DNA from 3 places in the Desulfitobacterium sp. PCE1 genome. Region 3 is predicted to be linked to each of the others. Evidence: riboswitches for the same ligand, from Rfam matches in the RefSeq annotation. Region 3 holds a riboswitch; each other region holds the start of a gene.
The links. A riboswitch is a leader RNA that binds a small molecule or an ion and turns the genes downstream of it on or off. The one in region 3 is predicted to bind molybdenum cofactor.

Region 1 (4,516 bases), 660 kb from region 3:
GATTATGCCAAACAATTACTCCGCTTACAGGTGGGAATTACCGGCTGGGAAGAAATTAAGGAGAATATTTATGGGCCTGAATTTTTGTTAGCCAGACCATTGCTGCAAACTGTGCTTGCTGAAGAGCCCGTTATTCTTCTTATTGATGAACTGGACAAAAGTGATGAAGAATTTGAAAGCTTCTTACTGGAACTTCTTGCCGAGTTTCAAGTCACGATCCCGGAGGTAGGAACCTTTAAGGCCAAAAATTCTCCTATGGTCCTCTTAACCAGTAACAACACCAGGGATCTTTCCGAAGCTTTAAGAAGACGCTGTGTTCACCTGCTCTTAGCTTATCCGGATGTGGAACAAGAAATGAGGATTCTTGCCCAAAGGTGTCCGGAGATTACTACGGCCTTAATCCAGGATGTGTGTGAGTTCGTAGCCAAAATCCGTAAGATTCCTTTACGCAAATTACCCAGTGTATCTGAAAGTATGGACTTCGCCCGTGCTCTCCATATTCTTCGCCAGGAATCTCTCGATATGAAGCAATTGGAAGGTACCCTATCCATACTTTTAAAATACCCCAGTGATTTGGCAAAGCTTGAAGAGCGTTTAAAGGCTTGGCAACAGGAAGCTGCCAGAAGAACTCAAACCCAGAGCGGGGGATATTCATGAATGGACTCAATATCAACGGCTGGCAACTGCTGAAGCTCATCTATGTGCTGCGTTCGGTGGGCATCACTATTACAATTGATCAAGTTCAGGATGCTTTAAAGGCCTTAACTCTGTTTCCGGATCTTTCACCACAACTCGTGCTAAAATCTCTTTTCATCCATCGCCCGGAAGATCATCAGCTTTATGACATGGTCTATGATCTCCTGGCATCCACAGAGTCATCCTCCCCGGATTCAGAGCATACTGCCCCTGGACAATGTACAGGCCCGGACCAAGGAAACACTGGGGATGGCTCCCACCAAGGGATCGGTACCGGGCAAGGAGGAATCACCCTAATCCTTAAATCCTCAAGAGAGTCTTCTCAATCCTCGGCAACCTCTTTTCAAATGCCGGATCTCCACTATTTAATGGGGCTTAAAGGATTCCCTGGTACCATCGAGGAAGAAGAAACTCAGGAGTTTGATTTTGAGAAGCAGGTTAAATTCATTCTTGGACAATCGGGATTTTTGACTTGGTCCAATTCTTTGGAACTGGCTAAAAACCGGGGTGAAGTATCGGAGGACCAATGGCAAACATTCGAAGCTTATCAGGACTTTTGGAATCGTCAGATTCGCCAGGTTCTTTGGCAGGAACGTTTACAGAGCCAAAATCGCTGGGATATTCTCCGTGAAGTGAATTGGCGTTTTAAGCCTTTGAATTCATTTACCGCCGATGAAGAAGGGATGGTCCATCAAGCCCTTAGACAAATGGGAAACAGATTGGCTGTTCATCGAGGATTGAGTAAAAAGAAAGCCTCCCGTGGAACCCTGCGGGTTTCCTCTTTGCTAAAAGAAATGGTTCGGGGCAATGGATCTGTCTTTCGCTTTGAATATGAAACCTATGTCTTAAAGCATCCCGAGCTTATTGTACTATGCGATGTATCCAATTCCGTAGCTCCCTTTTCTCAATTTCTTCTTTACTTATGCCAACGCATCAAATCCCGGTTTCGCAAAGTACGGCTTTACCTTTTTATTGATGGAATCTGGGATATCACCTGTGAAGAATGGTTAAACACCGGTGATTCTATGGCAGAGATCCGTTCCTGGGGCCGCAAGCATTCTTCTGGATTCACAGATTATGGTAAGGTTTTCAATGACTTTGCCCAGAATGTTCTTCCCTCTCTTTCCACAAAGGGAACCGTGTTGATCATGGGAGATGGCCGCAACAATTTCCGCCCTGCTCAAGCAGAATATTTGCAGGAGATCCAAGAGAAGGTTAAGCATATCTTTTGGTTGAACCCTTTGGAGGAAAAGGATTGGACTTTACCCGACAATCTTATGAAGGAGTATAGGAGGTATTGCACCCAGGTTTTTCCCTGCCGGAACCTCAGTGATTTATGGCAGATCTCTAAAAAAGTATTCTCCTAAAGAACGATTAGCCAAATTCCCAAGCGCTTGGGAATTTGGCTAAGAGAAGGTTCTTCGTCTTATTTTCCGAAGGAACAATGGGGATAAGTGCATTCCGGACACTCCAGGCACAATCCTCCATGACCGTATTTGGCAATTTCCAGACGAGTAAGCCGCTCACCGGCTAGAATGCGTGTTGCTACAAGGTCAAAGACCGTTTTTCTTGAATACATGACACAGCCGGGCAATCCCAAAATCGGGATATCATTCAGGTAAGCCAATAACAGCATGGCTCCGGGAAGAACAGGAGTACCATAAGTGACTAACTCTCCCCCCAAACCTTTGATCGCCGTAGGGGTCAAATCATCGGGATCCACGGACATGCCGCCGGTTACCAGGACCATTTCTGCACCATGAGCTATATGCTCGCGGATGCGTTCTTGGATCATCTCTACATTATCATCGGCAAAGGTTTGTCCCAAGAGAACAGAGCCCCATTCGGCCACTTTTCCTTGGAGAACCGGTCCAAATTTATCTTGGATACGGCCATGGTATACTTCACTTCCCGTGGTAACCACTCCAACCTTTTTGGGTTGAAGGGGGCGGATTTGAAGAAGTGGTTCCTTAAATTGCCGGGCGATTTCTTCGGCTTCTACAATAACTTTCTCATCAATCATCAGAGGAACGACCCTGGTCCCCGCAATTTTCTGCCCTTTCTTCACGGGACGGTGATTATGAAGGGTAGCGAGGATAATATATTCTAAAGAATTGAGGGCATAGATCCCTTCTTCAGAAGCATAGATTAATCCATCCTCCTCAGCAATTAAATTGACCTTTCCCTCTTTTGTTTCACTAAAGGAAAGACCTGGGCCCGCCACTGCTTTGGCCAGACGCTCTGCTGCTTCATCTTCGTGAATAAGACCCGGAGTCTGATCCCACACAAAAATACGCTCTTTTCCCATACTGAGAAGAATCGGTATATCTTCTTCCTTGATAACATGACCTTTTCTAAAGCGAGCATCTTTTGTTTTTCCGGGGATAATTTGTGTCAGATCGTGCATAAGCACAGATCCGATCGCATCCTGCACTCTAATCTTCTCCATGGGGTTTCCTCCTTTTCTTTGCGGAAGGCATGTTCATTTCTAAACACACCCTGGTTTCAGGCATCTCTGAAACGGCCAAATTCCGTAGATCAATTCGGTAGGAAATATGGCTCGGCTACTCATTATTATAAACCATAACTGGCAATCAGGGAATGATTCACTTTCATAAGAAAATCATTTTTTCCTCGATTTTAAAGGGTTTCTTCAAGGAAATATAGAATTTTGTTCATACATAATACTTTGATGACACTTTTGTGAAAGGAAGGGAAGTATGGCTGGTAATATTCTTAAGTTCGAGATATTTAAAAACAATCCCAACTGGCAGGGACTGCCTGATTCGTTTTGGGAGTACTGTTCTGACCATGGACGGGTTCGCCATTATGCTGCAAAGCAATTCCTTTTCTTTTCCGGAGAAGACGGTAATTCAGTCTATTTTTTACTCAAAGGCCGTATCCAAATTTTGCTCATGAGTGAATTTACTGAGAAAATTTTTCGGATTCTGCAACCTCCCGCATTTTTCCCGGAAGTTATATTAGATAATAAAGTATATCCTTATGCAGCACTCACTGCCGAGGCCTCCGATGTCTTCGTTTTGGATCGAAAGGCGCTACTTCAGTACTTTAATGAAAATCCTTCCGCACTTCTGCCTTTTTATCGAAATATGGCTTTGGATCTCCGCAGAGCTTATCGGCAAATCAAGAATATTGCTCTGGGGGATGCTCGTTCTCGGTTGGGAGCTAAGATCTTCGCTTTAGCTCATGTCCACGGCCAAGAGACTCCTGAGGGAATTCTCATTACGATTCCCCTTACCGCAACAGAGTTGGCAGGAATGTGCAGTTTAGCACGGGAATCCGTAAGCCGCATATTAAGTGAACTGAAGGATTTAGGAATTCTCAAAATGGAGAAGAAACAAATAACTGTCAGCAATTTAGACCAGCTGAGAGGATGGATTCATGAACGCCAAAACTCCTTGTGACTCTTTATAGATTCTGTCGGCGGTCAAGAAAATGAGTGAGCCTTTCCAGCGGAAGGCCATTTTCTATATAGTCTTCAAGGATGCGGCCGATTATACCGGGGAGTTCAGACGTCTGGAGCTTTTCCCGGGACAATCGTGCCAATTGTGGATGCCTTCCCAAACGCCCGCCAAGATGGAGAGTCCAGCCTGATTCCCCGGGAAGTATTTTGCCTGTTTTACATGAGCGCACACAATCCCCGCAACCAATGCACTTACTTTCATCAAATTCCAGCCTTCCCTGCCAAGACAGAGCACCTTCTTGACAGGAACGGCAGCAGGCTTGACAGCCCGTACACCTTGCCCCTGTGAACTTGGGCATAAGAAAGCCCGTTAGCCCTATATCTTTGATTTGGGGC
Region 2 (4,516 bases), 300 kb from region 3:
CTGAGACCGCCGAACTGGCTGATGTCATTTTGCCGGGCGCCAGCTTTGCGGAAAAGGACGGCACGTTCACGAATACCGAGCGTCGGGTGCAGAGGGTTAATCGGGCGATTAAGCCGATCGCCGCTGCGAAGGCTGACTGGGAAATCATTTGTGAGCTCGCCAACCGGATGGGGTATCCGATGGCTTACCAGTCTCCCGCGGAGATCATGCAGGAAATTGCCGCGCTGACGCCGCAATATGCCGGCATCACCTATGAACGTCTGGGCAGGAAGGGATTGCAATGGCCGGTTCCCCATGCCGATCATCCGGGAACGAAGTTCCTGCACGAAGGGAAATTTACCCGTGGCAAAGGCTTATTCGCGGCGATTGAGCATCAACTGCCGGATGAGCTGCCTGATGAAGAGTATCCATTCCTGCTGACCACAGGCCGCAAGCTGCAGCATTACAATATCTCCACTCGTTTCTCAGCTGCGTTGGATGAGCATGCACCTGAGGAATTGGCTGAACTTAATCCTAAGGATGCCCGACGGTTGGGAATTCAGGACGGTGAGAATGTTAAAGTAGTTTCCCGCCGCGGTGAGGTAGTGACCAAGGTCTGGGTAACTGAAAGGGTCCCGCCTGGAGTGCTCTTTATGACCCTGCATTATAGGGAGTCACCGACGAATGTCTTAACCAACGGAGCGTATGATAAAGTAACTAAGACCTACGAATATAAGGTCTGCGGTGTGCGGGTGGAACCTCTGGTGCAATCTGCACAATAAAGGAAACTTGCTTCAGGTGGAGTTTCGACTCCATCTGAAGCGTAGTTGACTTATCCTCTGTGAGGATAGGAATAGGGGAGTGTCCAAGCTTTGTCTAATATGCATAGCTTGCGGCACTCTCCCTTTTTTATTTCAGAAAAAACAGCTTGGTATTAACTAGCTATTAGGGTGGAAAGTAAAAGTTCTTTTATGGGAAGGGCTTATCTGTGTTACAATAAAGCAAAAGACAAAAGTCTGATCATTGATAGATATAGGGAGACATACCATATGGATGCTAATAATGGAGAAACCCTTTTGCCGATAACCGGAATTATCCTGGCCGGTGGGAAAAGCTCTCGCATGGGTCGCAACAAGGCTTTTATTGAATGGGCTGGGGTCCCACTCATTGAGCATACCTTAGCTATCTTTAGTACGGTCTTTGCTGAAGTGATGATTAGCAGCAATCATCCGGAGCTCTATGCTAAATATGGAGTTAAAGTGATCAAAGATAATTATCTGGACCATGGGCCCTTAGGAGGGTTAGAAGCATGCTTGCGGGAAGCTCGTTATGATTATGCCTTTTTTGCCGCTTGCGATATGCCTTTTTTGAGTGTAGAAGTGATTCGATTTATGGCCGGGAAAATTGAAGGGGAGGTTGATATCTTAATCCCTGAGCTTGATGGCGAAATTCAACCCCTCCATGCTTTTTATCACAAAAACTGTCTTCCCATAATTGAAGACAGTTTAAAGGCGAAGCATCTTAAACTGGCAGTATTTATTCGGCAAAACAACAGGGTACGTCATATGAGGGAGAAGGATTTCATTAATTTTCCAAACATACGTCTTTGTTTCAGTAATATGAATACACCTCAAGAATACCTAACCCTGCAACAGCATAATCTTCATAATACTTGACAATAATGTAGACATTCTTTATCGTATTTAAAGGAAACTATAAAAAGCGGCTATTTTATCAGGAATTTATTAAGATTTGTTAATAAAGATTAAGAAATATTATTATTAGAACTCTTTTTGCAATCTCCAAAATAGTGTATACTACAATTAGTTACATTCTTTAATAATTATTCACAGCCGTAGTATAATGAGTAATAGAATACGTTTTGTGCTCCGAAGCTGGAAACCTAAAGTGAGCTATGGTTTACCAGTCGTGCATTCTGCACCGGGTATTATTGGAAACAGTAATGCCTCCCATTTGGAAAGGAGTCTGTAGGGTATAGGGGAACTCCCCGGTTTTACAGACCGTGGGAGTTCTTTGTTTTGTGGAATAATGAACGTGAAGGTGGGGGAAATCTATGCAAGATCAATATCGACGCCAGATCGAATACCTGAGGATTTCCATTACAGATCGCTGCAATTTACGTTGCAAGTATTGCATGCCTCCTGAAGGAGTTCAATGGATTCCCCATGAGTCTATCTTGACCTATGAAGAAATATCACGTGTCATGCGGATTAGTACCTCCTTAGGATTTAGACGGTTTCGCATAACCGGCGGGGAGCCCTTAATTCGATCCGGAATTCTGGAATTTTTACAGAATGCTTCCCAAATTTCAGGGGTGGAGGATCTGATGCTTACCACCAATGGGATACTTCTTCCAGACATGGCAGAAGACCTAAAGAAGGCGGGAGTTAATCGAGTTAATATAAGCCTGGATACCTTCGATGAAGATAAGTTTCGAGAGCTCACCCGTGGTGGGGATATTAAGAAAGTCTTTCAAGGGATACACCGCTCCCTCGAAGTAGGGTTACATCCGGTTAAACTCAACGTAGTGGTTGTTCGTGATTTCAATAGCCATGAACTGCCACGTTTTATGGAATTAGCCCATGACTATCCCGTTCATGTTCGCTTTATCGAATTGATGCCCATCGGAATCAGTTCGGATAAACGCAGTGATTTTGTATCCATCGATGAGATGAAAGCAATATTGGGCTTAGAGGGCCTTAAAGCTACTCGTGACATTCGAGGAGGAGGGCCTGCTGAATATATCACTTCGGAGGGATTTAAAGGTAGTGTGGGCTTTATCAGCGCTATCAGCAAACATTTTTGCAGCACCTGCAACCGTATTCGCTTAACTCCCGATGGTAAGCTGCGCCTATGTTTACACAGTTCCAATGAAGTGGATTTTCGTGAAGTGCTTCGCTCCAACAAGAGTGATGATGAGGTCAGGGATGTTTTTGCCCAAGCGATTTGGAATAAGCCGGCTGAACATCATATGAATGATCAGGCTTGGCAGGATCAACGGATTATGTCCCAGATTGGAGGATAATTATGGAATTGACACATTTTGATGAAGAAGGCCGGGCACGTATGGTGGATGTCTCAGATAAAGCGGAGACCACTCGAGTGGCTACCGCCCGAGGTAAGGTAGAAATGCAACCGGAAACTTTAGAGAGAATCCGATTAGGGCAGATTGCTAAAGGGGATGTATTGGCGGTAGCCCAAGTCGCAGGAATCATGGCTGCCAAACAAACTTCAAATGTTATTCCTATGTGTCACCCTTTGGCTATTACAGGGGCTAAACTGAGTTTTGAAATTGTTCCTCCCGGAACCATAGAAATCGAAGGAATCGTCAAGGTCACGGGGAAAACCGGGGTTGAGATGGAAGCTCTTACAGCAGTAAGCGTTGCAGCTTTAACCATCTATGATATGTGCAAAGCTATCGATAAGACCATGGTCATCGGCGATATTCGGCTCATGGAAAAAACCGGCGGCAAGAGCGGTCATTTTATTCGCGAAGATCATATAAGCTAAAAAGTTGGGGAGGAAAGATAAAATGGCGAAAATTATTGCAGTTTGTACAAGTGAGAAAAAGGGGATGCGGAAGAAAAACGTGGGCGAGGGAATCCTGAAGGTTAATTTTGGCATTGAAGGTGATGCCCATGGGGGAGATTGGCATCGTCAAGTAAGTTTGCTGGCTATGGAAAGCATTAAGAAGATGCAGGACATGGGGCTTGATGTGGGACCAGGAGATTTCGCTGAGAACTTAACCACCGAAGGAATTGATCTGGTTAGCCTGCCCCTTGGCACAAAACTGAAGATTGGTGAAACCGGCGTGGGGGAAGTGACCCAGATCGGTAAAGAGTGTCATACCCGCTGTGCTATTTATTATCAAGCGGGGGATTGTGTTATGCCGAAGGAAGGGATCTTTATCCGTGTTCTGGAAGGTGGTCCTATTGGGGTGGGAGACACTATTGAGGTGATGGAATAATGCTAAGGGTTGGGGTTATAACAGCCAGTGATAAAGGAGCCCAGGGTCAAAGAGAAGATCTTTCCGGTACTGTTCTCAAGGAATTGGTGAAAGAGATTGACGGCGAAGTCATTCTCTATGCCATCCTTCCGGATGATCAGGAGCTTTTGGCTCAAACCATGAAAAAATGGGTGGATGAAGATGGCTTGGACCTTATTCTGACCACGGGAGGCACAGGTTTCTCCTTACGTGATGTTACCCCAGAGGCCACTATTGCCGTTGCGGATCGGATGGTCCCTGGTATTGCTGAAGTAATGCGTTATGAGAGCTATAAAATTACCCCGAAGGCTATGTTGAGTCGAGCGGTAGCCGCCTTGCGCAAGAAGACCTTAATCATCAATATGCCGGGTTCTCCTAAGGCTTGTAAGGAGTGTTGGGCCGCTCTTGTCCCTGCTCTGCCCCATGGGATTCAAATCCTCAAAGGCGAAGCCGGCGAGTGCGCTGCTCCTACTCATCAATAGAGATATTCAGCAGAAAATATTTTTTGAGCTTGTCACCCCTGTCCTTTTC
Region 3 (4,516 bases):
CGGAAATGACCCAGTTGACCACTGCTTCCGCAGCAGACGGATTCTCTGCCGTGATGCTTCATTTCAACTCTTTGGTAGCCTGCTCGGTCCAATGCTTCTCTGACTTGCTTGGCAAATATTCCTTCAAAACGATCGGGGCAGGAGTCATGGATAGAATACACTTCTGAACTCTGGTGTGAGTCGAATTTTTCCAGCAGTGCTTCATAGACAGTAATAATCTCTACGTCTTTAAAGCTATCCTCATTACTAAATTGGTAAAAGCAGTTGGGACAGGCAATAACCAGGCGTTTGACCCCAAGCTGGCGCACTTTTTCTCTTAATTCAGCCTTGATCTTATCCCCTCGCTCGGGAAGCCCAATGTGATACATAGGGATACCACAGCAATTGTCAAATAATAAAGGGTTTTCATAAAGCTCAGTTAGAGTCTCGTAGACCTGCCGGGTCAGCTTTGGTGAATAAGTAAACATAGTACACCCTGGTAAGAATGCTGTATCTGCTGGATGGGAGCAGTTAAGATCCGAATAATCAATATTATAAAATTCCTTAAACAGGCTCATTACGGTTACGGCACGGTCAGGAAATAAATACTGATACTCATGTAAATCAATCTCTCCATTTTTTACTGCTTTAATTCTTCGTTGCTCGAACATCCGAAAGGGGCTTAAGCCTAATGAGCATACTGCCTCACACCTTCCACACAGGGCACAACCATAGGCCTCATGGGACTCAGGTCCTCTTGAAGCTATAGTTGCGGGAGATTCATTAAGCTCTGTTAAGATACGGCAACTATCCGAACATTCGCCACAACTCAGGCATTCTTCTGCAATCTTTTTTGCCCAATTCTTTGCTTGACTCATAGCATCACCTTCTTAAAATATCATTGTATTAATATCATGCAAGAATCATTCCATGATAGGCGGATAAGGGATAATGGGGATTTGCAAGGTGTTGAAGGGGGAAGAAAGGGTTTTCGAGGGCATAATAATTCTCATTTTGAAACTCTAGGTGGGAAATTTATTTTTTCGGTTTTGAGAAAGTCTCATATTGAGAATATATATCGGTTTTTTGGGGCTGGCTACTTAGAAAATAGCCTACTTAAGGGTTTTGCCGGGTTGGCATAGTTCTTGCGTTATAAATAGTTAGACATTTACAAATGGATTAAACCTTGCTTAATAAATGAATAATGCTCCGAGCCTTATAGCCTACGGTTGAAACTATGGCTTTAAGGCCTGGGTTAATCACCCACAGGGTTGCTATAGAAATGTAACATCCCCCCGATAGGAAAGGAGGCAATGAAGACGATAAAACACTTCTTCTGAATCTCCATTCCGAGGAAGTGTTTTTGTGATTCTAAAGTTAGGAGGCAGAAAGAATGTTGAATGCAAACACACCGGTGATTTCTTTTGTCGCACCATCGGGAACAGGAAAGACCACCCTTTTGGAGAGGGTGGTTGTGAAATTGAAACAAAGCGGGCTTAAGATCGCTACCATTAAACATGATGCCCATCGTTTTGATATAGACATACCGGGCAAAGATTCCTGGAAGATGGCCCAGGCTGGGGCAGATATTGTTATGATCGCCTCAGCAGAAAAAATTGCCATCATTCAAAAGATTGATGAAGAAAAGGAACTGGATGATTTAATAAGCCGTATCGATAAGGTGGACCTCATCCTTACTGAAGGGTTTAGAATCAGTGGCAAACCCAAAATTGAGGTTCACCGCAGCGAACGTAGCAGTGAACTTCGCTCAGAACCCCATGAGCTGCTGGCTATTGCCAGTGACATAACTTGGCAGATCGGAGTTCCTTGTTATCACATCGATGATGTAGATGGTGTCGTAGAAACCATAATGTCATATAGAGAGACTTATGACCAAACTATGCAAAGGAGGCCTTAACTTAATCGTGGAATCAAAGATTTCAAACATCTATCAAAGCAATCGCTCAACGAGATTGCGTCTCTTTTTGTTAATGGGGATTATCCTATTCCTAGCAGTCACCGCCTTATCAGTAGGTAGATATCCAATTCATCCTGGAGATGTTTGGACCACGCTGGCCAGCCGCTTATTTGGTTTTGAAGCCGCAGTATCATTTACTGTTCAGACCGTCATCTTCGATATACGCATTCCCCGCATTTTTGCCGCGATCCTGATTGGTTTTGCTTTATCAGTATCCGGGGCAGCCTTTCAAGGGATTTTTAGAAACCCTCTGGTCTCTCCGGACATCTTGGGGGTGTCTGCAGGCGCCGGGTTTGGAGCGACCTTGGCCATTCTGTACTCCTGGGGTAGTCTCGGGATAACTCTATCAGCCTTTTGCTTTGGTTTACTGGCTGTGGGACTTACGTATTATATCGGCACTAAAATCAAGGATTCCGGTGAGATAACCCTGATCCTCGTTCTCGGAGGAATGCTGGTAGGGACAGTTTTTACTTCCTTGGTTTCACTCATTAAATGCGTGGCCGATCCTTACGAAAAGCTGCCCGCCATCACCTACTGGCTGACATAACTTCTCCCAAGTCAGGAATCGAGAAAAAAGCTTGAAGCTTTTTTTTTGCCTTTTTTAAGAAAAACGCTGGGAAAAGCCTTTATTTTTGATCTTGCGCCTGCGGAGTATTATGGCATATTTTTTGCAATTAGTAATAGTGTCCCAGTTACCTCATTCACCTCAAATATCCAATATCTTTGCAAATAAACAATCAAGGAGGGATTTTATGGCCTAGCAAATATGGAAAAAAGATATGAATCACAAGACAAGCCCTGACCATTAACCTCCCCATCGCGGGAAGATAAGTAAAGGAGGATTATCATGTCTGTAGATTTTGTTCCGAACAAATATATTGATGAAAAGGGTGTTCAATGGACGTATTCGCGATGTTTCTTCTGCCATATGAACTGTGGCATCATGATTGGCGTCGACACTAAGGCTGATAGAATAGTTGAGATAAAAGGGAATCCGAAAGAAGGAACCGTACTCTGTGACAGAATGGGTAAGCACGGTGAAAAAGCCATTCAGATGCATTATCATCCCAAACGGATCAATTATGTCTTGAAACGTGCCGGCAAACGCGGCGAAGACAAATGGGTGCAAATCCCGTACCAACAAGCCATGGATGAAATCGCCGAGAAACTCCAAACCCTGATAGACAAGCACGGTCCTGAAACTCTCGTCTCTTCCGAAGGAACCTACCGTTCCGACCATCTCTGGGCCAGAAGCCGCTTCACGAATATTTTAGGCAATCCCGGCAACGTAGTCGATCCCGGGACCATCTGCTGGTGCTGGAACTATACCATCAACATGGCCATGACCGGCTGGCCTATTGAGGCCATCTCACCTGTCGGTATCGATACCGCTGACACCTTTGTTATTTGGGGCCTCAGCGCTTCCGAAAAATACGGTCCGCAGTCACCCATGTGGCGCAGCTATCTTGCCGCCCTCAACCGGGAAGGCAAGAAACCGAAGCTTATTACCATCGACCCGGTCTGTACCACCCAAGCTCTCATGGCCGACCACTGGCTGGCCCTCCGGCCCAGCACTGACCATGCTTTAGCCCTGGCCTGGCTCCATCAAATCGTGAAAAACAAATGGTATGATGCCGATTTCCTACAAAAATGGACCAACGCTGTTTTCCTCTTGACGAAAGACGGCAAAAAAATGATTAGGGCCAGCGAAGTCGCAGACAGTGGTGAATTAGAAGACTTCGTGGTCTGGAACAACAAGACTGGTGCAACCGCATTGTGGTGTTCTGACGAAAACCGCTATTACGACGGAGATAACGTCGAGGCTTCCCTGTCCGGCGAATACAATGTTACCTTCAAAGATGGCAAAACTGCCGCTTGTATCACCGCCTTCGACGCTATCGTCGAAATGCTCCATGAGTATACTCCCGATTGGGCTGCCGAAATTACCGGTCTTCGGGCTTCCCAAATTGAAGCCACCGCTGAAGTCTACGCTACCAACGGGACAGCTTTCATCACCTGGGGTCTCGGCGGCGGCGACCAGCACGGTCCTAATGCTTCCGCACTGTGTATCACTAAGACCATGCTGCGTCTATTCATGAACTACATCGACATCCCCGGTGGAGAATACATCGGTGAGCCCGGACCTATCCCTGGTCCCGACGGCGTCAAGCACTTCCCCTTGCGCGACTCGGAATTGGAATTATCCGAGCTCGTCACACCAGAAACCCGCAAGAAATTCATTGGTTGGGATCAGTTCCGCATCATGAGTTGGCAAGGTTTCGAACCTATCGATAAATGCTACCGCAAGATCTTCGGCGTACCACGGCCGATGCTGCACCAGATGCTGTGTTCACCCACCCTTATGTGGGATGCCATCATCGACAAAAAACCGTACCCGGTGACAGCCATGATCTGCTGGAGCTCCAATCCTTTGGCCTGGTGCGCTAATACCAACGGGTTTACGAGGCTCTGAAAGCCCTTGAACTACTGGTGGTAGTCGAGTACTGGAAGACTCCGACGGCAGCTCTGGCCGACTATATAATCCCAGGGGCTGACAGC

Region 1: another riboswitch for molybdenum cofactor. It lies ahead of DESPCE1_RS0110890 (molybdopterin-binding protein); the one in region 3 lies ahead of mobB (molybdopterin-guanine dinucleotide biosynthesis protein B).
Region 2: another riboswitch for molybdenum cofactor. It lies ahead of moaA (GTP 3',8-cyclase MoaA); the one in region 3 lies ahead of mobB (molybdopterin-guanine dinucleotide biosynthesis protein B).

What each region holds. Positions count from the first base shown of each region.
Region 1 covers NZ_KB913023.1:2,193,676-2,198,191, forward strand. The annotation lists gene DESPCE1_RS0110880 (MoxR family ATPase) at 1-657, shown strand, start outside; gene DESPCE1_RS0110885 (VWA domain-containing protein) at 654-2,063, shown strand; gene DESPCE1_RS0110890 (molybdopterin-binding protein) at 2,123-3,145, opposite strand; molybdenum cofactor riboswitch at 3,138-3,274, opposite strand; gene DESPCE1_RS0110895 (Crp/Fnr family transcriptional regulator) at 3,417-4,121, shown strand; gene DESPCE1_RS0110900 (4Fe-4S dicluster domain-containing protein) at 4,126-4,516, opposite strand, start outside.
Region 2 covers NZ_KB913023.1:1,234,561-1,239,076, forward strand. The annotation lists gene fdhF (formate dehydrogenase subunit alpha) at 1-761, shown strand, start outside; gene DESPCE1_RS0106100 (molybdenum cofactor guanylyltransferase) at 1,029-1,655, shown strand; molybdenum cofactor riboswitch at 1,855-1,980, shown strand; gene moaA (GTP 3',8-cyclase MoaA) at 2,054-3,025, shown strand; gene moaC (cyclic pyranopterin monophosphate synthase MoaC) at 3,028-3,510, shown strand; gene DESPCE1_RS0106115 (MOSC domain-containing protein) at 3,533-3,967, shown strand; gene DESPCE1_RS0106120 (molybdenum cofactor biosynthesis protein B) at 3,967-4,467, shown strand.
Region 3 covers NZ_KB913023.1:1,536,072-1,540,587, forward strand. The annotation lists gene DESPCE1_RS0107625 ((Fe-S)-binding protein) at 1-857, opposite strand, end outside; molybdenum cofactor riboswitch at 1,175-1,306, shown strand; gene mobB (molybdopterin-guanine dinucleotide biosynthesis protein B) at 1,373-1,897, shown strand; gene DESPCE1_RS21210 (iron ABC transporter permease) at 1,905-2,504, shown strand; gene DESPCE1_RS0107645 (molybdopterin-dependent oxidoreductase) at 2,805-4,430, shown strand; gene DESPCE1_RS0107650 (hypothetical protein) at 4,448-4,516, shown strand, end outside.